2 linked regions of the Nodosilinea sp. FACHB-141 genome follow. The protein of the gene in region 1 interacts with the protein of each later gene in a pairwise test. Links are inferred from orthologs where the notes say so. Each region holds a gene or a part of one and is shown on either strand. Other genes may lie near its edges.

The links.
Region 2: the proteins of gyrB (region 1) and gyrA interact in binary tests that used the Escherichia coli proteins (3 or more experiments, as listed by UniProt). The link is inferred for Nodosilinea sp. FACHB-141 from one-to-one orthologs.

What each region holds. Positions count from the first base shown.
Region 1 is NZ_JACJPP010000011.1:368,645-383,477, reverse strand. What follows is about bases 3,946-6,824. They hold gyrB (DNA topoisomerase (ATP-hydrolyzing) subunit B), read left to right. Parts: upstream 3,946-4,354; coding sequence 4,355-6,295; downstream 6,296-6,824. Other genes in these bases: H6F59_RS10295 (CU044_2847 family protein), read left to right, coding at 6,495-6,824; miaA (tRNA (adenosine(37)-N6)-dimethylallyltransferase MiaA), read right to left, coding at 3,946-4,229. In the rest of the region: H6F59_RS10320 (ribulose bisphosphate carboxylase small subunit), read left to right, coding at 1-1,567; H6F59_RS10315 (hypothetical protein), read left to right, coding at 1,592-2,260; H6F59_RS27585 (BMC domain-containing protein), read left to right, coding at 2,297-3,166; more of miaA, read right to left, coding at 3,243-3,945; more of H6F59_RS10295, read left to right, coding at 6,825-6,926; H6F59_RS10290 (fatty acid desaturase), read right to left, coding at 7,161-7,982; H6F59_RS10285 (methionine gamma-lyase family protein), read left to right, coding at 8,122-9,333; H6F59_RS10280 (photosystem I reaction center subunit XI), read right to left, coding at 9,541-10,023; psaJ (photosystem I reaction center subunit IX), read right to left, coding at 10,149-10,274; H6F59_RS10270 (Photosystem I reaction center subunit III), read right to left, coding at 10,338-10,838; tRNA (adenosine(37)-N6)-threonylcarbamoyltransferase complex transferase subunit TsaD, read left to right, coding at 11,057-12,115; H6F59_RS10260 (hypothetical protein), read left to right, coding at 12,188-12,607; H6F59_RS10255 (metal-sensitive transcriptional regulator), read left to right, coding at 12,711-13,025; H6F59_RS10250 (hypothetical protein), read right to left, coding at 13,119-13,532; H6F59_RS27295 (L,D-transpeptidase), read left to right, coding at 14,317-14,751. UniProt on the Escherichia coli protein: DNA gyrase negatively supercoils closed circular double-stranded DNA in an ATP-dependent manner to maintain chromosomes in an underwound state.
Region 2 is NZ_JACJPP010000021.1:276,414-291,584, reverse strand. What follows is about bases 5,502-8,718. They hold gyrA (DNA gyrase subunit A), read right to left. Parts: upstream 8,360-8,718; coding sequence 5,702-8,359; downstream 5,502-5,701. Other genes in these bases: H6F59_RS22175 (histone deacetylase), read left to right, coding at 8,607-8,718; H6F59_RS22185 (VOC family protein), read right to left, coding at 5,502-5,669. Also shown: hemL (glutamate-1-semialdehyde 2,1-aminomutase), read right to left, coding at 1-970; cell division ATP-binding protein FtsE, read right to left, coding at 1,093-1,932; H6F59_RS22200 (ion transporter), read right to left, coding at 2,145-2,966; H6F59_RS22195 (sirohydrochlorin chelatase), read left to right, coding at 3,228-4,271; H6F59_RS22190 (hypothetical protein), read left to right, coding at 4,358-5,248; more of H6F59_RS22185, read right to left, coding at 5,256-5,501; more of H6F59_RS22175, read left to right, coding at 8,719-9,551; rfbB (dTDP-glucose 4,6-dehydratase), read left to right, coding at 9,822-10,898; H6F59_RS22160 (universal stress protein), read right to left, coding at 11,565-12,428; H6F59_RS22155 (SulP family inorganic anion transporter), read right to left, coding at 12,425-13,864; H6F59_RS22150 (TetR/AcrR family transcriptional regulator), read left to right, coding at 14,701-15,171. UniProt on the Escherichia coli protein: A type II topoisomerase that negatively supercoils closed circular double-stranded (ds) DNA in an ATP-dependent manner to maintain chromosomes in an underwound state.

The sequences.
Region 1 (14,833 bases):
CGTCGTTATGATGCACGCCCTGGTGCAGGACGTGGACGTGCCGCCCGGCAAGCTGATTCCTTCGGGGTCAGTAATTACCCAGCAGCAGCAGGCCGATGCCCTCCGCGACGTTGGCCCCATTGATATTGCCCTAATTAGGGAACTTGCAGGAACGCCCGGCCATGCGCCCCCCCTGGGTGGGTCAGCTAGCACAGCGTCTCTACATACCACAGCACACTCAAACGAACGCGATGGATTAGGCACTATGAATTCTCAACTGCTACCCCCCGACGTTGTCCAGCAGGTTCGTCAGTACCTGGCCCAGGGCTTCACCATTGGTACCGAGCACGCCGACTCTCGCCGCTATCGCAGTGGCGTTTGGCAGACCTGCAGCCCAGTTCAGTCCCAGCGAGAGTCTGAGGTACTGGCTGCGATCGAAAACTGTCTGTCCCAGCACCCAGGCGAGTACGTGCGCATGTTCGGGATCGATCCGAGGGCAAAGCAGCGGGTCGCCCCCATCACCATTCAGCGAGCCGATGGCAAATCTGTCGCCAACAGCGGCTCAGCGCCTTCTCATTCGAGTTATTCCAGCCCTTCCAACAACGGTGGCCATCGTCCGGCCCCAGCCGCGGCCAGCGGCCCCCTGTCGCCTGAGGTGGTGCAGCAGGTGCGTCAGTACCTCAGTCAGGGCTACCGGATTGGCACCGAGCATGCCGACTCTCGCCGCTACAGCAGCAACGTGTGGCAGACCTGCTCTCCCATTCAGTCATCCCGCGAGGGTGAGGTTTTTGGTGCCCTCGAGCGCTGTTTGGCTGAGCATTCGGGCGAATATGTGCGCCTGTTTGGCATTGACCCCAAGGCGAAGAGCCGCGTTGCCCCCATCACCATCCAGCGCCCCGACGGCAAATCCGCGGCGGCTAGTTCGCGATCGGGTGGTTCTTCCAGCAGCTCCTATGCCTCGGCCCCTAGCCCCAGCGGCGGTTCTCAAGTTGGCGGTGATGTCGCTCAGCAGGTGCGCCAGTGGCTCAGCCAGGGCTACCACGTGGGGGCGGAGCATGCAGATGCGCGCCACTACAACAGCAATGTTTGGCATTCCTGCAAGACCATTACTAGCAACCGCGAGGGAGAAGTCCTGGGCGCTATCAATGCCTGTGTAGCTGAGCACCCCAACGAGTACGTGCGGGTATTTGGCATTGACCCCAGAGCCAAGCGGCGGGTGGCCGCGGTTACTGTGCAGCGTCCGGGCTCGAAGTCGGCCCCATCGGCCCCATCGCCCTCCTACTCAAGTTCCAGTGCTCCGACCAGCAATGGAGCAGCTCCCATGGGCGGTCTTCCCCAGGAGGTTGTGCAGCAGGTGCAGCGGCTCTTCAACCAGGGCTATCGCCTCAGCGTTGAGCATGCTGATGTGCGCCGCTACCGCAGCGGTGCTTGGCAAAACGCCGGCATTCTAGAGGGAAGTCGGGCCTCGGATGTACTCAACGCCCTAGAGTCGCAATTGCGCAACCACTCTGGCCAATACGTACGCCTGGTGGGCATCGATCCGAAGGTGAAAAAACGAGTGCATGAAGCCACTATCCAGCGACCCTAGAGACCTCTCATCCAACCTTTGACCGTGGCAGTACCCGCCCAGGTGATCACCCAGCCTACCAATGGCTACATCCAGGGAGATGTGGATATAGCGCCTGGAGTGGCGATCGCACCTGGGGTACTGCTGGGGGCAGCCTCCGGTTGCCGTCTGGTGATCTCCGCAGGTGTCTGTTTGGGGGTCGATGTGGTGATACAGGTCCACCATGGCGACCTGGTGATTGAGCCGGGGGTGAGCTTAGGCAGCGGTGTGTTGGTAGTGGGTCACGGCTCCATTGGCCAGCACACCTGTATTGGAGCCAATAGCACCCTCATCAACCCAACAATTGGGGCCTCCCAGGCGATCGCACCGGGGTCTTTGCTGGGCGATCCAACGCAGGCCTCTTCTGACCAGGAGCCTGCATCTAACGGGGCTGCCCCTAGCACTAGTAGCTACGTCTACGGGTCTGCTGGCAACCTAGGCACTACGGGGAATGCCCTCAACGGATCGGGCCACACTACTGTTGGAGCCGCTCAGAATGGCAATATCCCCAACGGTATTGCCCAAAACGCCAGTGCTCAAAACAGTGTTGGGCAAAACGTTGCTGGGCAAAACGGATCCTCCGTCTACGGCAAAACCCAGGTCAATCGCCTACTAGCTACGCTATTTCCCCAGCGTCATTCGCTCAATGGCGCTAGCTCAGAGGACAGGCCCTAGAATGGAGAGGCAGACACCCCTGTGTAGAGGCACCCTATGCAACCCGACGGCAAACTAGCCTCGCCCCTTGACCTCAAGTCTGGCACGCCCAAGCGGTTGACCCTGGCGACCCCTGCGCCAGGTCAAAAAGAAGCCCAGCAGCGCGACAAGTATCGCGGCGCGGCCTTGGGTATGGTGTCAACGGAGAGCTTCCCGGCGGTGGTTGGTACAGCCGACGCCATGCTAAAGGCCGCCGATGTTCTGCTGGTGGGCTATGAAAAGACCGGCGGTGGGCACTGCACTGCGATCGTGCGGGGGGGCATTTCCGACGTGCGCATGGCGGTAGAGGCTGGGATTAAAACCGCCCAAGATTTTGGTCAGTTTGTCTCTTCAACGCTGATTCCGCGCCCGTTACCCAACCTGGAAGCAGTGTTGCCTATCTGCGCCCGTTGGGACGAGTTGCGGGGCGAGAGCGGCGGCAAGATGGGCAGTCAGGCTATTGGCCTGCTGGAGACCCGTGGCTTTCCGGCAATGGTGGGAGCCGCTGATGCTATGACCAAGTCTGCCGATGTGCAGCTGATGTCCCACGAGACGATTGGCGAAGGCCTTTGCACCATTTTGATTCGGGGGTCGCTGCCCAACGTGGCGATCGCGATCGAAGCCGGCATGCACGAAGCCGAGCGCATCGGCGAACTCCACGCCGTCATGGTCATTCCCCGCCCCCTCGATGATCTGGTTGAATCGCTGCCCGTCATGGAAATGGAGCAGGAGCAGCCCGAACCCCTTCGCATTCCCCTTAACCTGGAGGTTAAACAGGAGGAGACCGAAGCCGAGCCTGTGCTGATTGAAGCGGTGACGGAAGAGGTCACACCCATTGCCCTAGAACTGACCGTAGACGAGCAAGAGCTAGCCGATGAAGAGCTTTAGCAAGTTGGCAGAGTATTTGAACTAGGGACGCTGTCTAGCGTGCTATTGCCGCTCTAGGAGCGTCGTCTTTGCCTGACTAATTCAAGGGCAACGGATAGCTATCCCTGCGCTCTTTGAACCAATCCCACACTTGCTCTACCAAATCTTTGGCATCGGCATCAAACCACTGCACTGTGGCTCGGTTGCGAAACCAGGTGCGCTGGCGTTTGGCGAACTGACGGGTGTGCTGCACGATGTCGGCCTGGGCGATCGCCAAAGAAACATCCCCTTGCACGTAGCGCAGCATTTCGCCGTAGCCCAGGGTTTGCAGCAGGGGCAGCTCCGGGCCGTATTTTTCCAGCAGATGTGTCACCTCATCCACAAATCCCGCCTCAATCATTGCCTGGGTGCGCTGAGCAATGCGGCGTTCCAACGAGAGGGAATCACAGTCGAGGGCCAGGTAAAGCACCGGATACGCCGGAGGCGCTTCTCCTTGAAGAGTCGACATAGGCTGGCCAGTGACATAGAACACCTCCAGAGCGCGCACCGTACGCACCGGATCGTTGGGATGAATGCGTTGGGCCGCAGCTGCATCCAGGCTTTTGAGTAGGGCATAGCAGTGGGGCTGCCCCAGGGCCTCTAACTGCTGGCGCAGGGCGGGTTGGGGAGCCACGGGCGGAATATGTAATCCTTTCACCACCGCATCTATGTAAAGCCCTGTACCACCCACCAGCATGGGCACAGCACCCGTCTGGTGAAAGGTGTGAATTAAATCTTGAGCCTGGCGCTGGTACTGGGCTAGGGTGAGGGTTTCGGTCGGGTCACAGATGTCCATCAGGTAGTGGGGAATTTGCCGCCGATCGAATGCCGAAGGTTTTGCCGTCCCAATATCAAACTCTCGATATACTTGTCGGGAGTCGGCGCTGAGAATGCACCCTTGAAGGCGCTGGGCTAGGGCGATTGCTAAAGACGATTTGCCCGTTGCCGTAGCGCCGCCAATCACCCATAAAAATGGTACAATTGAACTATTATTCTCCGTCTCCTGGAACGACGATTCTAGCTGGGGAAATTTAGGTGATTGCATCCCTAGTTTATTCTTGAGCTGACGTTGCCTTAGAGCCCGCTGTGGCTGCTTTGTGCTATAATTTCTAGGTGTTTTGACCTGGCGAGCATTCGGGTGGCTTAGAGCCCATTTTTGGAGCGTACAGTATGACAACTGACTACGGTGCCGATCAGATTCAGGTTCTAGAGGGGCTTGAGCCTGTTCGCAAACGTCCAGGCATGTACATCGGCAGCACTGGCCCCCGTGGACTCCACCACCTAGTGTACGAGGTTGTTGATAACTCCGTAGACGAAGCGCTGGCGGGCCACTGCGATCGCATCGATATTTCCCTCAATGCCGACGGCTCGGTCTCCGTCACCGACAATGGGCGCGGCATTCCTACCGACATTCACCCCCGCACCGGCAAGTCAGCCCTCGAAACGGTGATGACTGTGCTTCACGCCGGGGGCAAGTTTGGCGGTGGCGGCTACAAGGTGTCTGGAGGCCTTCACGGCGTGGGCATCTCGGTGGTCAACGCCCTGTCAGCGTGGGTTGAAGTTACCGTCTGGCGCCAAGGGAAGGAGCACAAGCAGCGATTTGAGCGCGGTGTGCCTATCGGTGAGCTGTCGGCAGAGAAAATTGCCGAAAAGCGCCAGGGCACCTCGGTCACCTTCTTGCCCGACACCGAGATTTTTCACAACGGCACTGAGTTTGACTACGACACCCTGTGCGGCCGCCTGCGTGAGCTGGCCTACCTGAATGCAGGCATTCAGGTGATTTTCACCGACTACCGCCTAGACGTGATTAAGTCGGACCAGCCCAAGGTTTCGACCTACCACTACGCGGGCGGCATCATTGAGTACGTCAAGTACATCAACAACGACAAGCAGCCCATCCACGATGAGATCATTCACATCTCCTCCGAGCGCGATGGGGTGCAGGTAGAGGCCGCGCTGCAGTGGTGTATCGACGCCTATTCTGACAACCTGCTGGGCTTTGCCAACAACATTCGCACCATCGACGGCGGTACCCACCTGGAGGGACTGAAGGCGGTGCTGACCCGCACTCTCAACAACTTCAGCCGCAAGCGCAACAAGCGCAAAGATGCTGACTCGAACCTGGCAGGGGAAAATATCCGCGAGGGGCTGACGGCCATTATTTCGGTGAAGGTGCCCGACCCCGAATTTGAGGGTCAGACTAAAACGAAGCTAGGCAACACCGAGGTGCGGGGCATTGTCGATTCTCTAGTGGGTGAAGCCCTAACTGAGTATCTCGACTTCCATCCCAATGTGGCCGACGCCATCTTAGAGAAGGCCATTCAAGCCTTTAATGCCGCCGAGGCCGCTCGCCGAGCCAGGGAACTGGTGCGCCGTAAGTCGGTGCTAGAGTCGTCTACTCTACCGGGCAAACTGGCCGACTGTAGTAGCCGTGACCCCAGCGAGTCGGAAATCTTTATTGTGGAAGGCGACTCAGCCGGTGGTAGTGCAAAGCAGGGACGCGATCGCCGCTTCCAGGCCATTCTGCCGCTGCGGGGCAAAATTCTCAACATTGAGAAAACCGAAGACTCTAAGATTTACAAAAATACTGAAATCCAGGCGCTGATTACCGCCTTGGGCATGGGCATTCGCGGCGAGGAGTTTGACTCATCGCAGCTGCGCTATCACCGCATCTGCCTGATGACCGACGCCGACGTGGATGGAGCCCACATTCGCACCCTGCTGCTAACGTTCTTTTACCGCTACCAGCGCGACCTGGTCGACCAGGGTTACATTTACATCGCCTGCCCACCCCTTTACAAGGTGGAGCGGGGTCGCAACCACTGGTACTGCTATAACGAGCGCGAGCTGCAGAACTTAATTACCAACGAGTTTCCGGCCAACGCCAACTACACGGTGCAGCGGTTCAAGGGTTTGGGAGAAATGATGCCCCAGCAGCTGTGGGAAACCACCATGGACCCTACCACCCGCACTATGAAGCGGGTGGAGATCGAAGACGCCGCCGAGGCCGATCGCATCTTTACGATCCTGATGGGCGATCGCGTCGCTCCCCGTCGCGAGTTCATTGAAACCTATGGCTCCCGCATGAAGCTAGAAGACCTGGATATCTAGAGTAAATAGCCAGTATCAAGCTTGGGATAGGGCATGCTGACTATGTGCCCTCGGCGGGCATGGATTGAACTAGCGTAAACAACGTGACGGAGCGCTTCTAAGAAACCTCGGTGTCGTTGAGATGCAGCAATTCCCTAATTAACGGGATAGTTATCCCTGAGCGAATGTATCCTGTGGATCATGGGTCTAGGGGCAATCTATGACGACGATTCAACCGATTGTGCTTGAAGATGATGACGGAACCAGCTACACCATCTACGTAGAAACCGATGTTGTAGAAACCAACAGCAGGACTGCAACTCCCCCTGCCGTTCCACCTTCTCCGCCACCTTCACCCCGCTCCTACGACCCCAACGCAACTCGTGAGACCTATAGTTGGCCACCCAGCGAACCAACCCGGGGTCTGTCGGCGCCTATTAATGCCCAGCTTCAAACGGTTCACCAAACCATTCGCGCTTACACGGTGTACGCCTTGGGGGCATTCAAAAACCTAGCCGGGGCTGAGGTCGAAGACCTCAAACTCAGCTTTGGCATCAAAATCAACGCCGATACCGGCATTCCCATGCTGGCCAAGGGTTCCATTGACGGTGACTTCAAAATCGAGGTCACCTGTAAGTTTCCTAAAAACTAAGCGAGTTAGACCAGCTAGCCGTCAAAATTTGCGTAGGTAATTTGAAACTGCGATTTTTTCTTAAACTCAGACAACTGACTTTAGGTTCAGTTATTTATTAAGTCGTTTAGCCGTTCAAAGAAGCATTGAGGAGTTTGATGCCAGCGAAATACTGAAGAATTCTGCTGGCACCGCAATAAAAAGCAGGGTCAGCACTTGCACTAACCCTGCTTTTATTGGTTTAGAACCGATTATCTAGCTTTCAGTAGAGCCAGCTAGCTTGACTTTCTTGGCCAGACCGACTGTTTCGAGCAGGCGAATAGTCATCCAGGTCATGTCAACTTCCCACCATTTCAGGCCGTGGCGGGCCGAGTACTGATAGGCATGGTGGTTGTTGTGCCAGCCTTCACCGTAAGTGAGCACGGCTACCCACCAGCAGTTGGTCGATTTGTCTTCGGTTTCATGGCTGCGGTAGCCAAACTTGTGGGTGGCGCTGTTCACCAACCAGGTGCAGTGGTAAACCGCCACCAGCCGCACAAAGATGCCCCACAGCACAAAGGGCCAGCCGCCCAGGGCGTAGAGCACTACGCCGAGGCCAACTTGAAGCAGCAGGAAATACTTTTCGCAGAACAGGTAGAAGCGATCGTCTTTGATATCGCGGATGAAACGGTCAACCTCGTGGCGGGCCGGCACGTCGCGCAGCATCCAGCCCATGTGGCTCCACCAAAAACCCTTGTTAGAGTCGTGGTGGTCGAGGCTCTGGTCAGAGTAAGCATGGTGGTGGCGGTGTAGGCCGACCCACATAATTGGGCCGTGCTGGCAAGCCAGGGTACCGCAAAAAACGAAAAAGTACTCTAGCCACTTGGGCACCGTAAAGCTACGGTGAGACACCAGTCGGTGCCAACCCAGGGTAATACCCAGGCAGCCGGTGAACCAGTGGAGCAGCAGTGCTACCCCGATCGCCGCCCAGGAAAAGTTAGCGGGCAGAAACGCCAGGGCCGCCATGCTGTGGACAAAAATCATGAAGCCAAGGGTGACCCAATCGCGGGACAAACGCTCGGTAGTTACAGCAGTCATGCAAAAATCTCAGAATTTTGGACAAGCGCCCCAGCAGGAATCCTCAGTAAGAATTTTGCTCAGGCAGAGTAAATGTAGGGGACAATAGTTACCCCTGTTTCTTAACGAAAAAATTTAACCATTGCAACAATCAAACCTGATGATGCCCTCTGACTCGACCCTTCTTCCAATATTTTATGGAATTGACGCTCAGGTCAAGCAAAATCTAGCGCGAGTATTAGAGGCATTTCGACAGCATCGGGTGGGAAGTCACCACTTTAACAGCGTGTCGGGCTACGGACACGACGATCTGGGACGTGACACCCTCGATCGCGTCTTTGCCGACATAGTGCAGGCGGAGGCCGCCCTGGTGCGATCGCAGTTTGTCTCAGGCACCCACGCGATCGCCTGCGCCCTGTACGGCGTGCTGCGCCCTGGGGATGAAATGCTAGCCGTAGCAGGCACTCCCTACGACACCCTTGAAGAGGTAATTGGCTTACGGAGCAAAGGCCAGGGATCCTTGGCCGAGTTTGGAGTGTCCTATCGAGAGTTACCATTGACCGCTGACCACACCCTCGACTGGGATGCCCTAGCAACAGCAGTGGGGCCAAAAACCCGACTGGTGCACATCCAGCGATCGTGCGGCTACAGCTGGCGGTCATCCCTCACCATAGCCGAAATCGAAAAGATCGTGGCTACGGTAAAAGACCAGAATTCCACCGTTGTCTGTTTTGTCGATAACTGCTACGGCGAATTTTTAGAAGACCGTGAGCCTACTGCCGTTGGCGCCGATCTTATGGCCGGATCGCTGATCAAAAACCCCGGTGGTACCATTGCCCCCACCGGTGGCTACATCGCGGGTCGGGCCGACCTAGTTGCGGCGGCCGCCTGCCGTCTTACCGCCCCTGGCATTGGGGCCAGCGGTGGTTCTAGCCTCAACCTCAACCGCCTGCTTTATCAGGGACTATTCTTAGCTCCCCAAATGGTTGGTGAAGCCATGAAGGGCAATTATCTTCTAGCGGCCACCTTTGCTGCCCTAGGGTACCCCGTCAATCCAGACCCCAGTGCATCCCAGCGCGACGTGATCCAGGCCATTCGCCTGGGGTCGCCCGAGAAACTAATCGCCTTTTGTAAGGCTGTACAACAGCGTTCACCTATCGACGCCTACGTAGAACCCGTACCTGGTGCCATGCCTGGCTACGAGAGCGAGCTGGTGATGGCTGGGGGCACCTTTATCGACGGCAGCACCTCAGAACTGTCGGCTGATGGTCCCTTGAGGGAGCCCTACATCGTCTACTGCCAGGGTGGCACCCACTGGACACACGTGGCTCTAGCGGTGGAGGCAGCAGTAGAGGCGATCGGACCGTTGTAGAACAGCATTTAGCAGTAGCTCGAGCATGGTTCCCTTAGCTCGACTCCAGAACTTTAGCCCACAAAGCTCTATCGAGAGAGTGATTTTTCCCGCTCTACATATCATCCCTGGCCGTCTATTTTGAAAGGCTCCTTTAAAAAGGCCAGGGGCGACGGATTGTAGTCCATCGCCCCTAGCGCTTACAGAATAGAGATTACAGAGGCAAGCTTAGCTGTGGCCGCCGCTGACTAGGGTGGTCAGAATAGGCAAGTTAGCCGCTAGCAGGTAGGCGAAGGTAGCCCCACCAATGCCGCCGATTAAAAAGCTACCGGCAAACTCGCTCCAGCCTTCATCGGTTTCGAGGCTAGCGGGAGGGGTGAACGGGGTGGTGGCTCTAGTAACGGAGTGGTTAAGGCCAGAACCCGAGTAAATCGACAGGCAAGCGGTCAAAATCACCACTAGTCCCGCCGCGCTCAGCAACCCAGCTAGGCCAGGAATTTCAGAATCGCGCAGGGGGCCAAGTAGAGCAAAGGGGCCGTAGAGGAAATAGCCGTGGGCCATACCAATTTCTAAACCGCGCCGCTGGGGGGAAAGCCCTTTGCGGTAAGCGGGTAGATTGCCAATAAAAGCCTTTGAAAACGCAGAGGAATTAATCGGCGTTTCTAGGTTGCCGATTTGCGGATCCCCAGCGGGCTGAATGAGGTCTGTCATGGGGGAAGTTTCTCCAACTCAAACAAGATCACAGCAATTAGATAAAGACGGTTTCTAGACGCCGTTAAGTCTCCAGAAACCATCTCTCCATCAAGTTCGCAAGGTCAGCCTCGCGAGGTCTTTCCTTAGGGGTGCAGCAGCAAGTCAGGAAAGAAGCGATTGAACTCAATCAAAATACCGGCGTGAATCAACATCCACACGGTAATCAGCACCGGGGCAGTTGACAAATACCGAGGCAGGCCGTTGTTCATGGTCTAATTCTCCTGGGTCGTTATTCTGGGGAGTCGTTTTTCTGGGGGTCAGCGGAGATTTACCTAGCGAGGAGATACGGTGATCTCTTCGTTTTTAGCAAACATAGCTCCGCTAGCAATGTCTTTGAAGGCAAGTAGCGGCCAGGCAAACCCAGTTAACATGGTCTTGATGGCCAGGGGCACCTCAATAATGACTTCCTTTTCTTCGGGATTCTTGTCACCACGTACCGTGATTAGGTAGGCGCGGCCTACCCAGCCAATCCACCCAGCGATGTAGAGAAACAACAGGCTAGGAATTAGAAACTCACCAGCATGGGCCAGGTCACCGTCTACCACCAAGTGGGGTAGGCCATCGCTGCCACACAGCAGGGTAGAGCTACCATAAAAATCGAACCGAGCTTTGGCCGATTCGGTCTTGGCACCAGCGGCTCGCTTCAGAAATGCCTCGTTTTGACCACAGGGGGTAAGGCCTGCTACGTTGTCGCCAGCCAGGCTAGCAGAAGCCGGGGCAGCAAACCCAAACCAGAGAAACACTACAAGTGCTACAGCAAAAAACCGTCGCATAAACTGTTCCTTTTAATTACCGAAGAAACTAGGGCGATTTGAACGTAAAGTTAAGTTTTTTGAACAAAAATTCACCCAACTTGGTCGCCATAATACCTCGCGGCCGAACCCCCGTAAAGCTAAGATCGGTGGGGTGTTTACATCTCTACAAATTACGGCGTGCCTTACTCTGATTCGCTTTCGCGACTTACTCTAGTTCTCTTCCAACCACAACCCCCATGGCGACGATTTTAGCAATAGAAACTAGCTGTGATGAAACAGCGGCGGCGGTGGTGCGCGATCGCACCGTCCTCAGCAACGTCGTTGCTTCGCAGATTGCCATTCACCAACCCTACGGTGGCATTGTGCCCGAGGTAGCCTCGCGACACCATGTCGCCACGCTGGGGGACAGTATCAGTGCGGCCCTAGACCAAGCTGGACTGGGCTGGACCGCCATTGATGGGGTCGCTGCCACCTGCACCCCAGGCCTAGTAGGCGCCCTACTGGTAGGGCTAACAGCGGGCAAAACCCTGGCCATGGTGCACCGCAAGCCCTTCCTAGGGATTCACCATCTGGAGGGGCATATCTACGCCAACTATCTGGCCAGCCCTGATCTGGAGCCCCCTTACCTGTGCCTGCTGGTGTCGGGGGGGCACACCAGCCTGATCTATGTTAAAGGCTGTGGCCAGTACCAGACCCTAGGCCAAACCCGTGACGACGCTGCTGGGGAAGCCTTTGATAAGGTAGCCCGCCTCATGGGACTGGACTATCCCGGCGGCCCCATCATCGACCGGCTAGCCCAGACTGGCAACCCTCAAGCGTTCCCGCTGCCTGAGGGCAATATTTCGCTGCCCGAGGGGGGCTTCCACCCCTACGACTCTAGCTTTAGCGGGCTGAAGACAGCGGTGCTGCGACTAGTGGACAAATTAAAGGTGGATGGGGTTGATCCCCTACCGGTAGCCGACTTAGCCGCCAGCTTTCAGGCCACGGTAGCCCGCAGTCTGACCCGCCGGGTAGTGGCCTGTGCCCAGGCCTACGGCCTTACCACTGTGGCTGTAGGGGGTGGGGTCGCCGCCAACAGCGGTCTGCGCCAGCACCTTCAGCAGGCAGCCGTCGATCATGGCCTGCGGGTGCTGTTTCCGCCCCTTAGCCTCTGTACCGATAATGCCGCGATGATTGGCTGTGCTGCTGCCGACCACCTAAATCAGGGGCATTGCTCAGGCTTCGCCCTGGGAGCCCAGTCGCGTCTCGACCTGGCACGGGTCATGGAGCTTTACACGCCTATCGCCGTGGCTTGACGCTACACTGGGTTTCAGCGGTGGATGGGCGATCGCCCATCCACCGCTTAAGGGTTGTGTTGGTTAAGCGCTATGGTTTCACTGCACCGCGTTCGTTCTTGGCCTCAGCCCCCGCTGAACTTTTCCTGGCTGGGAGGGTTGGTGCTGGGTGCCCTGCTGCTAACGGGGTGTGGGCCAGATCAGGCCCAAATAGTTACCGACGCGACCAGCTACGAGGCCCAGCTGGCCCAGCACCTAGCCGATACCGGCAGCGTGATGTACGGGACTTACTGGTGCCCCCACTGCGCTGATCAAAAGGCGATGTTTGGTGAGGCTGCGGATCGGGTGCCCTACGTGGAGTGTGCCGCCGATGGCGATAACCCCCAGCCAGAGCTGTGTGAGCAAAAGGGCATTCAAGGATATCCCACCTGGGAAATCGATGGTCAGCTCTCCCCAGGGGTTAAGTCTTTAGACGATTTGGCCGATCTGTCAGGGTTTTTACCGCCCCAATAGGGTGGCGTTGAGCAAGCTCTACTGTTGAGCCAGCCGCCTCTGTCCGTCTGTTATTCATTCTCAAATTCCATTGCATAACCCTAGCCCTAGCCCCCATTCTCACCTGCACGAGGTCGAGCCTACCGGCGACACCCGGGCACATCCCCACGTCCATGACCCGGAATCGCTGCGGCGGATTGTCAATCGGCTGGCCCGCATTGAGGGTCACATTCGCGGCATTAAGACTATGGTGCAAGAGAGCCGACCCTGCCCGGATGTGCTGGTACAGGTAGCGGCGGTGCGCGGTGCGCTTGATCGCGTCGCCCGCATCATTCTCGATGAGCACCTGACTGAGTGCATTGGTCGCGCTGCCGAAGACGGCAACATTGAAGAAGAAATCGCCGAGCTCAAAGCTGCACTGGATCGGTTTTTGCCTTAGCTTCGGGGTATAGGGCACAAAGGTCAGGGTTTAGGCTCAAAATCGCAAGTATTTAGCCAATCCTTTCACCCTATACCCTGCACCCTGCACCCTCTAGGCTGGGATAAACCGACTGTGCTCGCGCAGCAGAAGCCGCTCAAACTGGCGGACCCAATGGCTAAAGCGATCGCTCTCCTGAGCCGTAGCAAACACCAGCGGTTTACGCGTTAGCAGGGCCACGTACTCCTCTTTGGTGCGCACCACAAAGGCGGTTTGCTGGTCTAGCTCAATGCAGATGTGAGAAAACCCCTCTAGCTTCAGCGAAGACATCAGCAGCGATTTGAGCCCTAGGGCCTGAAAGACGACCTGCACCCAGCTCGTACTTTCATTGTCGGCGGTGATGAAATACTCACGGGGCAGACCGCTGAAGTCGAAGATGGCAACTCCGATAATATTCTCCAGCATTGCGTCTTGGGCAGAGAGCGGGGGCGCGGGCTGCGCCGGTACAGATGCCTTAACCGTAGTCATAGACCCATCACGTGGTGGCACAGGATACTGAAGAAGCAAGCCATAGACACGAGATGTATCGCCGGCTACCTAGAAGAACTCCCTTCGCTTAGCATACCCGGCCGGCCACCACAAATCATGGTTGAGTTAGCCAGTGCTTAGAGTGGCCTAGCCGCGATCGCCAGGCCTTTTTGCCCCAGAAAGTAGGTGCGCATACGCTCCTTACCCTCGACTTCGCCTCCACCCCAAACAGCACCGTGGCCTCGCGTAATGATCGGTGGCTGAAAGCCAGATCGGCGATATAACCATCCAGCTTCCCACGATATGAAAACTGAGCTTGGCTACGACAATGTCGTCAATGGCCACGGCTAAAAGATCAAGTTACTGTCGTCCCAGACGTTTAACCGACAATAAAACAAGCGAAAATCCCAGCCGCTTTACATTGAAATGTCGAAAGGGCTTAAGTAGCTGTCTAGAGATCGCAATTGAGGCAGATAACCGTGCTCACTAGCTTAGGCTAAAGTTGTCGTAACCCTGCTGAGATTTTTCTCTAAATCCACCGTTGCCCATGAACTCTGCTCTGCTACGATCCAAAACACTGGTCTACAAGTCAATAATTGTTTGTTTGAGTAGCTTACTGCTGAGTGATTTGGGGGCAGCAAAGGCTTCTAATAAGCAGGAAGCTGAGCTATTACCAAAAACGCCTCAGTTGCAGCCAACCGAGCAGGTAGAGCCTAGCTTACGCACGCCAGAGCCTATACTGATTCGTCCAACGATGGCTTTGCCCTCGACTGGTTCATTTGCCGTGGCTGCTCCGCTAGGGGCAGATCTCTTGCCCGAGGTTGTAGAGCAACCGGTGCATCTGCGGCTGAGCTTGAGCGATCGCCGAGTATACGTACACAGAGGCAACGCTGTAGAGGCGAGTTTTCCGGTTGCCATTGGCAAGCCAGGGTGGGAAACACCTACCGGAGAGTTTGAGGTATTCTCACAAATTAGTCAGCCGGGATGGACAAATCCTTTTACCAATGAAGTGATGCCGCCTGGTTCAGAAAATCCGCTGGGCGATCGCTGGATTGGTTTTTGGAGTGATGGCAACAACGTTATCGGCTTTCACGGCACCCCCAACCGGGATTCTGTAGGGCAGGCAGCTTCCCACGGCTGTGTTCGTATGTACAACGAAGATATTCGCCAGCTCTTCGGCATGGTGCAACTGGGAACCCCAGTCATCGTTGAGCCATAGCGTTTTTTAAGTTTATGCTTATCCTGCTGAGCTGGGCCAAATATTCTGCGTAAATTACAGCTCTAAAAAAAGTCCTATCTCC
Region 2 (15,171 bases), on another replicon or contig:
GGAGCAACTCCAGGGTTTTGATGCCGGCAGTCATGGCTAAGGGATTCCCCGACAGGGTGCCCGCCTGGTAGACCGGACCCGCGGGAGCAATCATTTCCATGATGTCGCGGCGACCGCCGTAGGCGCCTACGGGCAAGCCACCGCCAATCACCTTACCTAAGGTGGTGAGGTCCGGGGTGACGTTGAACTTGGCCTGGGCGCCACCGTAGGCAATGCGGAAGCCAGTCATCACTTCGTCGAACACCAGCAGCGCATCGTTTTCGCGGGTGATTTCTCGCAACCCTTCTAGAAAGCCGCCATCAGGAGTGATAAACCCGGCGTTACCTACCACCGGCTCTAGAATCACCCCAGCAATTTCCCCAGGGTTTTGGGCAAAGAGGGCCTTGACCGCTTCAAGATCATTGTAGGGGGCGGTCAGGGTGTCGCTGGTGGCTGATTTGGGCACCCCTGGAGAATCAGGCAAGCCTAAGGTTGCAACCCCAGAACCTGCCTGCACTAAGAACATGTCGGCGTGGCCGTGATAGCAACCTGAGAATTTAATGATTTTGTTGCGACCGGTGTAGGCCCGCATTAGCCGCAACACGGCCATACAGGCTTCAGTGCCAGAGTTCACAAAGCGCACCATCTCGATGCTGGGCACGGCCTGAATCACCATTTCGGCCAGCACGTTCTCAAGGTAGCAGGGTGCGCCAAAACTGGTGCCCTTTTCTAAAGCCGCTGCTAGAGCTGCCAGCACTTCGGGGTGGGCGTGGCCGCAGATAGCAGGCCCCCAGGTGCCGACGTAGTCGATGTACTGGTTACCGTCGACATCCCAAATGTAGGCGCCCTTGACGCGGTCAAATACGATGGGCTGCCCACCCACTGATTTGAAGGCCCGTACCGGAGAGTTAACGCCGCCCGGCATGAGGTTTTGGGCAGCGGAAAAAATTTCTTGTGATTTTGCTGTTTTAAACGGGGCTGTACTGACCAAAGCACGTTCCTCTCAGAGTCCAAAGTCATTCGGCGGCCTAGATTGAAACCGCCTGAATGTTAGCTCTGATCATTATCCTATTGATTGGATAAGGCACACCTGTTGATGTTAAGGAAAGTAAACTACCGGCGCAGGTGATGCAGACGGCCATTCTTAATCTGCACGACGGGATGGTTAGAAATGCGCACCAGGTGCTCGTCGTGGGTGGTGACGATGACAGTGATGCCGATGGAGTTGAGCTTTTTGAGGATCTTGATTACCTGAAGGGAGTTCTCCGCATCTAGGTTGCCGGTGGGCTCGTCGGCCAGCAGCAGGGGTGGGGTGCTGACTACGGCGCGGGCGATGCTCACTCGCTGTTGCTCACCGCCAGAGAGTTCGTCGGGGAAGCACTGGGCTTTGCCCTGAAGACCCACCATTTTGAGAGTCGGCCAGAGGCGGCGATGAATCTCTTTGCGGGTAAAACCCTGGGCCCACAGCACAAAGGCTACGTTCTCGGCCACAGTGCGCTTAGGAATCAGCTTGTAATCTTGGAATACGACACCGATGCGGCGGCGCATCATCGCTAGGCGGTTGCCCCGCAGGTCAGAAATCGGTTCATCGCCTACAAGAATGTTGCCGCTGGTGGGGCGCTCGTAGCCGTAGAGCAGTTTGAGTAGGGTTGATTTGCCCGAGCCCGACGGGCCGGTGACGAAGAGAAAATCGCCGGGATTGACTGTTAGATTGACGCCAGCCAGCGCCTTGCTGCCGTTGGCATAGACCTTCTCAACGTTGTTGAGGGAAACGATGGGCTGAACAGAGGTGTCTTGGGGAGGAGCAGCGTCGAGCACGGGGGCAGGAGAAGGGTCGGCGGCGGAACGGGCGGGCACTACAAGTTTGAAGCGGTCTTGTAGTCTAGCCTTGACGTCTTCGGGAAGACCGGACAGCTTGGCGTCGTCGGTGGGGCGATGGAGCACAGAAGTCATGGAGCGTCCTAACTGAGATGGGCTAGACAGGCTCAGGGGTGAGGCTGACAAAAACGTATGAACTGCGCAGCCAGCACCGAGGACAGAGCTGACGGGGCTTTTGGGTGGTCATTGTACCGGAAAGACCGTATCCGGCAAAAGGCATATTTGTTTTTTCAATAATCGTTATGTTTCGTTACTGAGGCAACAGCGCGGCTGAAGGGCTTGCCTAACTAGGGCTCTAGAAGAGTACCGCAACGTTTGCAAAATTGGGCATCGTTGTCGTGCAGAGTTAGGCCGCAGCTGGCGCAGGGGCGGTGTTGACCGACTTGGCCCAGTTGGCGAATTAGGCTGCTGACTTGAGTAGGAATGAGCGCGATGCCGGTAAGAATCATCATCACTGTGAGCCCCCGCCCGGCTTCAGAAATGGGGGTGACATCGCCGTAGCCTACCGTGGTCATGGTGACCACAGCGAAATAGAGCGCGTCTAAAAAGGTGCCGAATTCTTCGGGGTTGCTGGGATGCTCAACTTGAAAGATCAGGCCGGAGTAGATAAAAACAATTGTTCCTAACGTCAGCAAAATACGAATTAAGATGAGGCTGTCTGTGCTGGTTACTTGGCCAAACCAGAGCCGGTCGTTGAAGATTCGCACTAAGCGCAAAATTCGCAGCGATCTAAAAAAGCGCAAAAAGCGAATGTCAAAGACGCCAATCCAAGAAGGCAAAATGGCAATCAGGTCGATCAGGCCGTAGAGGCTAAAGGCGTACTGCCAGGGGCGCGGGGCTGTCCAGAGGCGCAAACCATACTCGAGGGTAAAGGCCAGCACGATCAGCCAGTCGAGCCAGTCCAGCCATTCATCTAGGGCAGGAGAGATGGGGTAGCTTTTGATCACAAAAATGGCGGCCGACGTAAAGATCAGCAGCACGATCGCGCCGTTGACTATCCGACCAGGCATCGTGTCGGTGGTGTCTAGGTGGCCGCGCAGGCGTTCGCGCAGTGCCGGTCCCTGACCCTCGTGCTGGGCTTCCTGCTTTTCATCGGTAGTTTCTGCCATCGTGTTAATGCCCACCCCCAGGATGGTTCTATGCTCTGGCCTGGGCTAAGATAACCAGGCAGACTGATTTTTATCTGGCTGCGATTTTATAGCTATCTTGCCCTGGCTTTAAATTATCCAACGGTCAATTTGGCTTTGAGGGATGAACTGGGTCTAGGTTAGCGTTTGCTCCTAGGCCGCTGTGGGCCAAATTTTCACCAGTGATATCGTTAAGCTGGACTGAGGGTTAGATTTAGTATCACTGCGGCACTTTGAGCACCTATGGCGATCGCACCAATTATTACTACCCCCAACGATTTTTCGCCCAGCGCGACGGGCACTTGGTCGCCGCTACCGACCCAGCGACCGCTGTTGCTGGTGGGTCATGGTAGTCGAGACACGGAGGGGCGCGATCGCGTTCTAGAATTTGCCGCTGCCTACCAAAAACTCGACACTTCTCGCCCCGTAATTCCCTGCTTTTTAGAGTTAACAGAACCGACGATTCAAGACGGGGTAGATCTGTGTGTGGAGAAGGGCTACACCGATATTTCGGTGCTGCCAATTTTGCTCTTTGCCGCTCGCCACAACAAGTTTGATGTCACCAACGAACTGGATCGGGCTCGCCAGCGTCACCCTCAGGTAACCTTTCACTACGGTCGCCACTTTGGCATTACCCCAGCCATTATTCAGCTTTGGCAGGAGCGGCTGGCGGAGCTAGATACGCCTCGATTCAATCCCAACAATATTGCTCGCGAAGACACGGTGCTGCTGTTTGTGGGTCGAGGAGCCAGCGACCCCGATGCTAATGGCGATGTCTATAAATTGGCTCGCATTGTGTGGGAAGGCAGCCGCTACAAAACAGTTGAGATTTGCTTTATTGGCATTACTCATCCCCGCCTAGAAGAGGGATTTCGCCGCGCCAGGATGTATGAGCCAAAACGCATGATTGTGCTGCCCTACTTCCTCTTTACGGGGGTGCTGATCAAGAAAATCATGGGCATCTGTGAGCAGGAGCAGGCGGCCCATCCAGAACAGCTGGTGAGCTACCTGCCGGAGATGGGTAGCCATCCTCAGTTGATGCAGATTTTGCGCGATCGCGAAATTGAAACCCACCTGGGCCAGGTAGCAATGAACTGCGAAATGTGTAAATTCCGCCTGGCTGCCGGGGGTGGTCAGCACGGCCACGATCACGGACACGCTCACGATCACGGGCATGGCCATGACCACGGACAGGCTCACGATCACGGACATCACCACCATGGCGAACCCGTAGATCTCTTTCCCGAACCCGACGATTACCATCAGCGGGCCTGGCAGGTGCCCTAGCTGCTTATCTAATTGCGCTGGGAATGCTTAAAGAAGCGCCTGGGCAGCGGCCTAGGTAAGTCTTTAACGCAGCCCAGGGAGCAGCCATGTTTAAATCCGTCAGTCGGCACGTGTGCGCCTTTGACTTGGAGTGGGTGCCTGACCCGACATCGGGGCGGCGAGTGTATGGCCTGCCCGCAGCGCTACCGGATGTTGAGGTGTTTGAGGTGATGTGGGCTAAGGCTGGAGCTACGGCAGAAAAACCTCGGCCTCATCTTAAAACGGCACTGTGCCGTGTGGTCGCTGTCTCGGCGGTGGTGCGAGAGCAGCAAAACAACGGGGAGATTAGCCTGCGGTTAACCACTTTGCCCAGACAGATCGATCGCTTGATGGATGAAGGCGAACTGATTTCTACTTTTCTGGGCTATTTGGGGCAGCACCATCCTCAGCTGGTGGGCTTTAATTCTCAAACCGCTGACCTGCCAATCTTGCTTCAGCGTGGACTGGTGGCAGGTGTCTCGGCAGCAGAGTTTTGCCGCCGGGCCGATAAGGGCTGGGGCAGCGACTACTTTAGCCGCCACGGCGATGCCCATATTGATTTGAAAAGTATTCTCAGCGGCTGGGGGATTGCTACACCTACTCTGCACGAACTAGCGGCGGCGATGGGGATTCCGGGCCAGGTGGGGGCGCAACCCCATGATGTGGTGGATTGGTGGGTTGAGGGGGATTTGCGAGCGATCGCGGCGCAGAGTCAGTTCGATGCGCTGAGTACCTATCTGCTATGGCTGCGGACGGCGCGGTTCGCTGGGTTCTTTAACGAGGAGCAGTTCATGGAGGAAGAAGAGCGGGTGCGGCGAATGGTGGGCGATCGCATTGCCCAAGGCGACCATCACCTGACTCAATATCTGCATCGGTGGGATAGTTTCAACCTCCCACTTAACGATGCCATGGTTATTCCCCTAACTGCCACCGCCGTAGCTACAGACCAAGCAGCCTAAGGTTGCGTCAGCTACTCTCCACGGTTAGCCCAACCTCTTGCCCATAGGAGAGTTCCAACGTGTGGCCATCGGGGTCGCGCAAAAAGGCCCAGTAGCCCACCGGGTAGCCAGAATCTTGCGGATCTTGCAGTAGGCAACCCTCCTGCCGGGCCAGGTTGCACAGGGTATCCACCGCCTCGCGACTTTTGCAGCCAACTCCCAAGTGGGCTAGGGGTGTCAGTAGGGGCTGCACCTCAGCTTGCTCAATGAGCACGATCGCAAAGGGGCGCGTGTGGTCAGATAGCCACACAACCTTGACCCCCGTCGCCTGATCGACGCGGTGGTGGATCACCTCCATCGCTGCATAGGCCCTATAGAACGCAATGCTTCGTTCTATGTCAGCAACGGGCAGGGCAATGTGGGTTAACCCCAGATCCACCATGGCGACTTCCTTCCCCCAGGGCGGGGCAGTAGTTAGATTGGTTCCTCAAGAGCGGCTTCGGTGGATGCCTCAGTAAGGGTCACTTCGGTGGATACCTCGGTAGCCTCCTCGATCGCCTCTACAATCGCTTCCACCGTGTCCTCGAAGGGTTCTTCTTGCAGGGCGGGGGGCACGACAGCGACGGCGGCGATCGCATCCTCTGCATCGAGCCGCTGCAACCGCACACCGGTCGCCGGGCGCGACTGAATCGAGATATCGTTTACCCGCTGGCGAATGATAATGCCTCGGTTAGTCACCAGCATTAGCTCATCGCCCTCGCCCACCACCAGCAGGGAGGCCAGGGCGTCGTCACGCTTGCGGAACTTAATCGCCATCAGGCCCATGCCCGCCCGGTTCTGCAGGCGGAACTTAGCCACCGGCACCCGCTTGCCCAGACCCGACGCGGTAATCACCAGCACCCAGGGGCCACCCTCGCTGCCGTTGGTCACGATATCGTCGTCATCGTCACTGTTGCTGCCTGCCTCTGTGGCTTGCACCACCGCCTCCACCACCTGGCTAGGCAGAATATCCATGCTGATCAGCTCGTCGCCGTTGCGCAAAGCCATGGCCCGCACCCCACGCGTGGGGCGACCCAGGGGCCGCAGCTGGTCGTCATCAGCCTTAAAGTGAATGGTCATGCCCCGGCGCGAGCCGATCAAGATGCTGTCGGTGTTGCGGGCTAGGCGCACCCACCTGAGGTGGTCACCCTCTTCGAGGGAAATGGCAATCAACCCGTTGGTGCGAATGTTGCTGAAGGCGGATAGAGCCGTCTTCTTCACAAAGCCGCCCTGGGTGAGCATCACCAGGTATTCCTCGTCGGTAAACTCGCGCACCGCCAGCACCGAGGTAATCGCCTCTTCTTTAGGAATGGGCAGCATCTGCACAATGGGCATACCCCGCGAGGTCCGAGAACCTTCGGCAATCTGATAAGCCCGCAGGGCGTAGGTGACGCCGCGATCGCTAAAGAACAGCAGGTAGTCGTGGGTGTAGCAGGTAATGAAGTGCTGCACGCCGTCATCTTCCTTCATCTTGGCCCCGGCTTTGCCTCGAGTGGCGCGGCTCTGAGCCTCAAAGGTGGCTACCGGCATGCGCTTGATGTAGCCCTGGTCGGTGACCAGAATGACCACCTGCTCGTTGGCAATCAGGGAGATGTCGGTCAGTTCCGCATCATCCATTTCAATGATGGTGCGGCGGGGGCTGTTGTGCTTGGCCTTGAGCTCACCCAGCTCGGTAGTAATGATTTCGAGCACCCGCTCGCGACGGGCCAAAATATCTTCCAGGTCGGTGATTTTAGCGACCAGCTCTTCGTGCTCCTGCTGGATTTTGTCGGCTTCAAGCGCGGTGAGGCGACGCAGCTGCATCTGCAGAATGGCGTCGGCCTGCAAGTCTGACAGACTGTAGGTATCCATCAGTTCTTGCTTGGCTGCGGGGGTATCGGCCGCACTACGAATCAGCCCGATAATGGCGTCTAAATTCGTCAGAGCAATCAGATAGCCTTGAAGAATGTGGTCTTTTTCTTGGGCCCGGCGCAGCTCGTACTGGGTACGGCGCACAATGGTTTCTTCGCGGAACTCAAGGAAGACCTCCAGCATGCGCTTGAGGCCAAGCAGCTGAGGTTCGCTGTTAACCAGGGCCAGCATGTTGACGCCAAAGTTGTTTTGCAGCGGCGTCTGCTTATAGAGATTGTTAAGCACCACCCGAGGGTAGGCGTCACGCTTCAGCTCGATCACGATGCGCATGCCGTCGCGATCGCTCTCGTCTCGAATATCCGAAATCCCTTCCAGGCGGCGCTCGTTCACCATTTCGGCGATCCGCTCGATCATCCCCGCCTTGTTGGTCTGGTAGGGCAACTCGGTGATGATGATGGCTTCGCGATCGGGCCGGCCCCGGTGCTCGATGGTTTCCATGCTGGCCACACCGCGCATAGTGACAGAGCCACGCCCGGTCATGTAAGCATCGCGAATACCGCTGCGACCCAAAATTTGCCCGCCCGTGGGGAAGTCGGGGCCGGGAATGATTTCCATCAGCTCGGCGGTAGTGATGTCGGGGTTGTTGATCAGTGCAATCACGCCATCGATTAGCTCACCCGGGTTGTGGGGCGGAATGTTAGTCGCCATCCCCACGGCAATACCCGAGGAGCCGTTAAGCAACAGCTGGGGCAGCCGCGACGGCATGACCACCGGCTCCTGCTGGGAGCCGTCGAAGTTGTCGGCAAAATCGACGGTATCAGACTCGATGTCTTGCAGCAGCGAGTCGCTGGTCAACGATTGCAGACGACACTCGGTGTATCGCATCGCCGCTGGCGGGTCGTTGTCGATAGAACCAAAGTTGCCGTGGCCGTTGATCAACGGCATGCGCATAGAGAAATCTTGAGCCATGCGCACTAGGGCGTCATACACCGCTGTGTCGCCGTGGGGGTGATACTTACCTAGCACTTCTCCGACTACACGGGCGCATTTACGAAAGGGGCGATCGGCAGCCAAACCCAGCTCGTGCATAGCATAGAGAATGCGGCGATGCACTGGCTTGAGCCCGTCCCTTGCATCTGGCAGCGCCCGACCCACGATCACGCTCATGGCGTATTCCAGGTAAGAGCTTTGCATTTCAACGCGCAGATCCGTGGGGACGATACGCTCTTCTGGGGTTGCCATAGGCTAAAAAACTCCGAATTTGCGAACAACAAAGCGCTAGTCAGACCCTCGCACCGAGTGGTGCTGAATAGCGCTTAATCAGCATGTTTTTTGCGGACTCATGTGAGTTATATTTTAGCACGAATTCTCCGGTTCAAATCAGCAGGCGCTATGGTGGGTGTAGGGGCACAAGAGGCTTGATTTAGCGACGTTTTACCGCCCCGGCTGCATCCTTAATTCGTAGTAGTTCACCACCCCTGACTTTGCCGTGCACCACGCTCTCACCCTGGCCGATTTTGGCGTTATCTATTCGCCCGATTTTTTGACCCACGATACCGGCAGTTTCCATCCCGAAAACGCGGGGCGATTGAAAGCGATTGTGGCTGCTTTAGAGACAGTTGCCTGGGCCGATCACCTCGACTGGCGCGAACCCACCCCAGTGAACCAGCGGGATGTAGATACCCTGATCGCCCAGCTTCATAACCCCCGCTATGTCACAGCTCTGCGGGAAATTGCCCACTCGGGCGGTGGCCACATCGACGGCGATACTGTGGTGTCTGAGGCTAGCTACGCCGTAGCGCGGTTGGCGGTGAGCGCCTGGCTCGACGGCGTCGATTATGTGCTGGAAACGGGGCACTCGGCCTTTGTGCTGGCGCGGCCACCGGGGCACCATGCGGTGCGCGATCGCGGCATGGGCTTTTGTCTGTTCTCCAATGCGGCGATCGCAGCCCACTATGCTTTAGAACAATCTGCGGTTAATCGCGTTGCCATCCTCGATTGGGATGTGCACCATGGCAACGGCACCCAAGCTTTAGTAGAGGAAAACGCGGCGATCGCCTACTGCTCTCTCCACCAGCTTCCCGCCTACCCCGGCACAGGCCAGAGCAGCGAAACTGGCTTTCACCAAAATGTCTTGAACTTGCCCATGCCCCCCGGTAGTGCCAGCGGCGACTATCAGGTAAAGTTTGACCAAAAGGTAATTCCCTTCCTCAAGTCCTTCGCCCCCGACTTGCTCGTCATTAGTGCTGGGTATGACGCTAACGCCGCTGACCCCCTAGCCAATGTCAACCTCTCCCCCAAAGACTTTGGCCTCTTTACCCGCCAGTGCCTAAACGTCACCGACAAAATTTTGTTTGGCCTTGAAGGTGGCTACGACTACAACGCGCTTAGCGAGTCGGTGCTGGCCACCATCAGCGCTCGACTAGGATTTTAGAGACTTTAAATGGACGGCTGGTCACAAATCACACTGCAAACTTCTCTCTGTTAAGGGTAATTGCAAAACGCATTATTCTTAGTGACTGAGCATTTGCGGCAGCTGTAACAACGGAATCAACTACCTCGATGCCCAATATGCTTATAAAGCATGTAAAGCAGTGGTGACGATGTACTGCCTTACAGAGTGTCAGGCCAAACGGAATTTGCAGTAGTCCTAGCATTACTACCGCAAAAGCCATCACTTAGCTGTAACGCCAATGAATAGCGTATGAAAACTTATTTGATTACTGGTGGGTCTGGTTTTATCGGTTCTAATTTTGTCCTCAAGGCCCGAGAAGAACAGTGGGCTAACATTATTAATCTAGATCAGCTTACCTATGCTAGTAATCCTAATAGTCTGAACACTTTAAAGAATGATCCGGGCTACCAACTTATTCACGGGAATATTGGCGACCTCGAGCTAGTCTCTAGTATTTTGCTTCGCCATCGTCCTGATGTCATTCTAAATTTTGCTGCGGAGAGCCACGTTGATCGTTCCATCGTTGAACCCGAAGCATTCATACAGACTAATATTCTAGGTACTTTTCGACTGTTAGAAGCAACTCGTAGTTATTGGGATGAGCTGTCGCCAGAGGACCAGATAGCGTTTCGTTTTCTCCATGTTTCTACCGATGAAGTTTACGGCTCTCTCGGCCCTGAAGATGCACCGTTTTGTGAAACCACTCCTTACGCACCTAATAGTCCTTACTCTGCGAGTAAAGCAGCATCGGATCATTTAGTCCGAGCCTATCATCACACCTATGGAATACCTACACTTACCACTAACTGCTCGAATAACTATGGCCCTTACCAGTTTCCGGAAAAGCTAATTCCTTTGACTATCCTCAGTGCCCTTGAGGGCAAGCCATTGCCGATTTATGGAGATGGCCAAAACATTAGGGATTGGCTTTATGTTGAAGATCACTGCAATGCAATTTATCAAGTCATTCAACAGGGAAATATAGGTGAAACCTATAACATTGGTGGTCTTAATGAGAAGACTAATCTTTCTGTAGTTGAATCCATTTGTGCTTTGCTAGATGAGCTAGCACCCAAATCTGACATTAAACATTCTTCATTAATCACCTTTGTTACAGATCGTCCTGGGCATGACAAACGCTACGCCATTGACTGTAAAAAAATTCATGCTGAATTAGGTTGGAAACCTAAGGAAAGCTTTGATAGCGGCCTGTTGAAGACCGTTAAGTGGTATCTCAAAAATGTCGACTGGGTTAAACAAGCGCAATCCGATGATTACCATGATTGGATTCACGATAATTATTCGGGTCGGCTGGTTGAAAACTAATAGAACTTCTGACAAACTCTCATCAATAGTTTCACAAACTTTTTGGAGCACTTCCTATGAATGGTATCATCCTAGCCGGTAGGACTGAACTCGTCTCTACCCCCTTACGCTCACGGTAAATAAGCAACTTATACATGTGTACAGCAAGCCGATGATTTACTATCCTCTGTCGGTATTGATGTTAGCTGGCATCCAAAAAATTTTGATAATTTCTACCCCTGATTCGCCACCCTTATTTGAACAATTGCTTGGTGATGGTAGCCAGTGGGCAAGCGTCTAGCTTATGCAGAACTTAGAAGAACGTCAGGGCTTGAAGGTCGCCTGTATAGAGGAAATTGCTTATCAGAAAGGCTATATTTCTGGTGAACAACTTTATTGTTTAGCCAAACCTCTAGCCAAAAGTGATTATAGAGCCTACCTTGTACAGCTAATAAACGATAGCTTCTATTACTCTATTCCGGCGAAGGTGCCTACTCTGGGAGTTGTTTAGTATAACAATGGTTTGTAAAACGGAGGAATTGCTTATGCAGTAGTCTATTTACCCCTTGTCTATTTTGGGAAAAGCCTGCTTTAAAGACGATCTCGAAAGTTTAAGTCAACTACAGCCGCAATTTTTAATTTGCATGATCTGTTATTTGATGAAAACTTGAATAGAAGCAGCCCAACCTATCGAAATAGCAGTACCGGAATTTGACTGCTTCTCAACAGCTGGATTGTAGTGCTGTCAATGGCCGTATGAAGAATTGAACGATGACTATAGGCACCTATCAGTAGTAAGCTAATGTCTTGCTCTCTAGCGTATTGAGAAATCGACTTTTCGGGTTCCTCGGGAAGGATGGTTATTACGGGCTTAATACCAGCTTGGTGCAGCAACGACACTGCCTCGGCTATGCACTCGGTTGTAGTGATGTCTGACTCAGCCCTGGCGGCCATTAGCAGGTGAATTTCGAGATGGTGGAGACCAGGTATGTTAGCCAAAAAAGTCAACATGCTTTTTCCAGTAGAACTGCCGTCATAAGCTACTAACAGGCGTTCTATAGGAACAAATTCCTGAGGTGTAACTAAACAGGGCTTAGTGCTACTGCGCACGATGCGATCGGCATTGGTGCCTAGATGCTCCAAGGTAGAGTTTGCTGATTCCCCTTGTTTACCGATCACAATCAGGTCAGCGTTGGCTTCTAAAGTTTCTAAGTGGTCAATCAAAAAACCGGTTTTATGGAGCAGCTGTATTGACTTAACCCCGTGATTGGCAATGGCCTGTTGGGCGTCGGCCAAAATTAGTTTGGCTTGTTGGTGATTGCGCTTAGCCTGCTCGTGTTCTACTTCGACTAGCTTTTTAAGTAAGCTCTCTGAGGTTCCTAGGCCAATGCTACCGCTGAGATCAGTGGTCTCTGCAATGACCTCGTCTCGACTGTCGCTGACGTAGAGTACGTCTATGCTGGCTCCTCCTTGCTTGGCAAACCAGGCCCCATAGCGGTAGCTGCTCTGGGCATATGTTGAGCCGTCTGTACACAGTAGGAGGCGCTTCATAACTGACTTTCGGGTTGCGACTTGGGTAGAGATCGATTGACTTGGCTATGGGGGGTTAGTTTTTCCACTAGGGTAGCGCTGGCCTCGTTGAGTCCTACCACTTCCACCTCTGCTCCGGCCCGGCGAAATTTGTTCACCACTTTATCTAGGGCGGCAACAGCCCCTTGATCCCAGAGGTGAGCGTGGGTTAGGTCAATGGTGATGCGATCGACAAATTCATTAAAGTCAAAGGCTTCTAAAAACTCATCGACAGACACAAAAAAAATCTGCCCCGATACGCTGTAGATTCGGTGGCTACTATCATCGTGTAGCACCTTGTCAACAAATACTAGCCTGGCAATTTTGCGCGAGAAAAATACTGTGCTCATTACAATGCCTGTGGCTACTCCTAAGGCAAAGTTGCGGGTGAAAATGGTCACTAGCATAGTGGTCAGCATTACCGCTGTTTCGCTGCGCGGAATGCGCGCCATGTCGCGAAACGAGGCCCACCGAAAGGTGCCAATTGAGACCATAATCATTACCGCTACTAGGGCGGCCATGGGCATCTGACGCACCCAGCCGCTGAGGGCAAGAATAGCAAACAGCAAAAACACTCCAGCGCACAGAGTAGATAAGCGTCCTCGTCCGCCCGACTGTACGTTGATCACTGATTGGCCGATCATGCCGCAGCCAGCCATGCCGCCGAAAAAGCTGGTGATGATATTGGCAATACCTTGGCCCTTGGCCTCCTGGTTTTTGTCGCTTGGGGTATCGGTTAGCTCATCTACCAGTGAGGCGGTGAGAAACGAGGCCAACAAGCCTACCACTGCCATGGTTAGGGAGTAAGGCAGCACAATACGCAGGGTTTCGAGCGTAAAAGGTACTTTGGGTAAGGCAAAAATGGGCAAGGTGGTGGGCAATTCGCCCATGTCGCCCACGGTGGGCACCTCGATGCCGAGGGCAATTACTGCGGTTGTCATGGCAAACAGGGCTACTAGGGGCGAGGGCACCGCTTTGGTTAACCGAGGTAAGCCATAGATAATGACTAGGGAAAGGGCTGCGATCGCATACACTGCCGGGGGGACATTGGTGAGCTGGGGCAGTTGGGCCAGAAAAATCAGCACTGCTAAGGCGTTGATGTAGCCCACCATCACTGCCCGAGGCACGTAGCGCATCTGGCGTCCCAGTTTTAGTACCCCAAAAATTACCTGGAGGATGCCGGTTAGGAGGGTAGCCACCAACAGGTACTCTAATCCCCAGTCTCGCATTAGATCAATCATCAGTAGGGCCATGGCCCCGGTAGCAGCTGAGATTGACCCCGGGCGTCCACCTAGAAACGCGGTAGTGACCGCAATCACAAACGAGGTATAAAGCCCCACCTTGGGGTCGACTCCGGCGATGATCGAAAACGCGATCGCCTCCGGTATCAGTGCCAGTCCTACCACTGCCCCAGCCATAATGTCTGCCTTGGGGTTGGATAGCCACTCTCGTCTCAAATTGCGAGGTTTTAGTCGTCGAAGCTTAAGCTTATAAATGTTCAATTTGCCTCCCCATAACCGACATAATTATCGAGCGCTTCAGGACGGATGCTTTCCCATAGCATCCCCAAACCGGACAACCTCTCTCGACTCTGGCTTGGGCGTTGGGTCTTGAGCCGTTGTGGCAACCCAGGGCTAATTGAACGACCCACAGTCAAAATATTGAGAAAAGACGGCCAGAAGACCTGATAGCGAAATGCTGACCTTGCTAGCAGATTTTGCACCTGTACTGCTTTCCCGTACCTATTGATGAATGAACCCCACACCTGCTTTTGCCTTTAAAGAGCTTGCCCTTTCTATAAAAATGCTCTGCAGCGGGTGGGCGGCCTGCCAACAATTTTGGAAAAAGGCTTGGAAAGCCTATGGCCAGCGGTGTGCAAATAATTAAGCCAATCCTTAATCCATGCCCATGTAAGGCCAAATCTGGGCCAATGTCTAGGCTCTAAACCAAACACACACATTTATAGGGAAAAGCAACATCTAAGCATTAAAAGATGCGACCTTGCCCTAGGCCGCTTAGGGCTCCGTTGAGTACAACTGCCTAGCTTCTAAAAATCTGCTTTATGCTGGAGTTTGAGGCCGCTAGCAGGCCACCAAAAACCTTTAAGAACACCTGTAGGCCACCAGATACAAAGGGTTTACAAGGCCGAATAAAGGGGCTATTGTTTTTATACCGATCGTCCAACATAAAATTTGCGGTGATGGGATAGGCTTTTGAAGCTGCTTATGAGGTAGGCCGCAGCGCCTGAGCGTGTATGCCCAAAATCGTTGACCATGACGAGTACCGCAGGGAGCTGTTGACCCAATGCTTTGACCTATTTGCTGAAAAGGGCTACGCTGCGCTGACCATGCGCCAAATTGCCCAGGGCCTGGGGGTGTCAACAGGCACGCTTTATCACTACTTTCCCAGTAAAGAAGGGCTGTTTGAGCAACTGGTGCGTGAAACTACGCTGCAAGATATTCAAAGCGCGATCGCCGTTGCGAGCCAAGAAAAGTGTGTATTGGGCCGTGTAGAGGCCGCCCTAGAGTATGTCGCTCAAAACGAAGACTTTTTAAGCAAGAAAATGCTGATTTGGATTGAGTTTTATCAGCATCAGCACCGAGAGAGCGGTGTTCCAACCGAGGTATTTCATGGGGTTTGGCAAGAGAGCGAGCAGCAGATAACTGCCCTGCTAGGGCTAGACGATCCAAAGTTGGTACGTTTCCTTAGCTGCGTAGTAGATGGC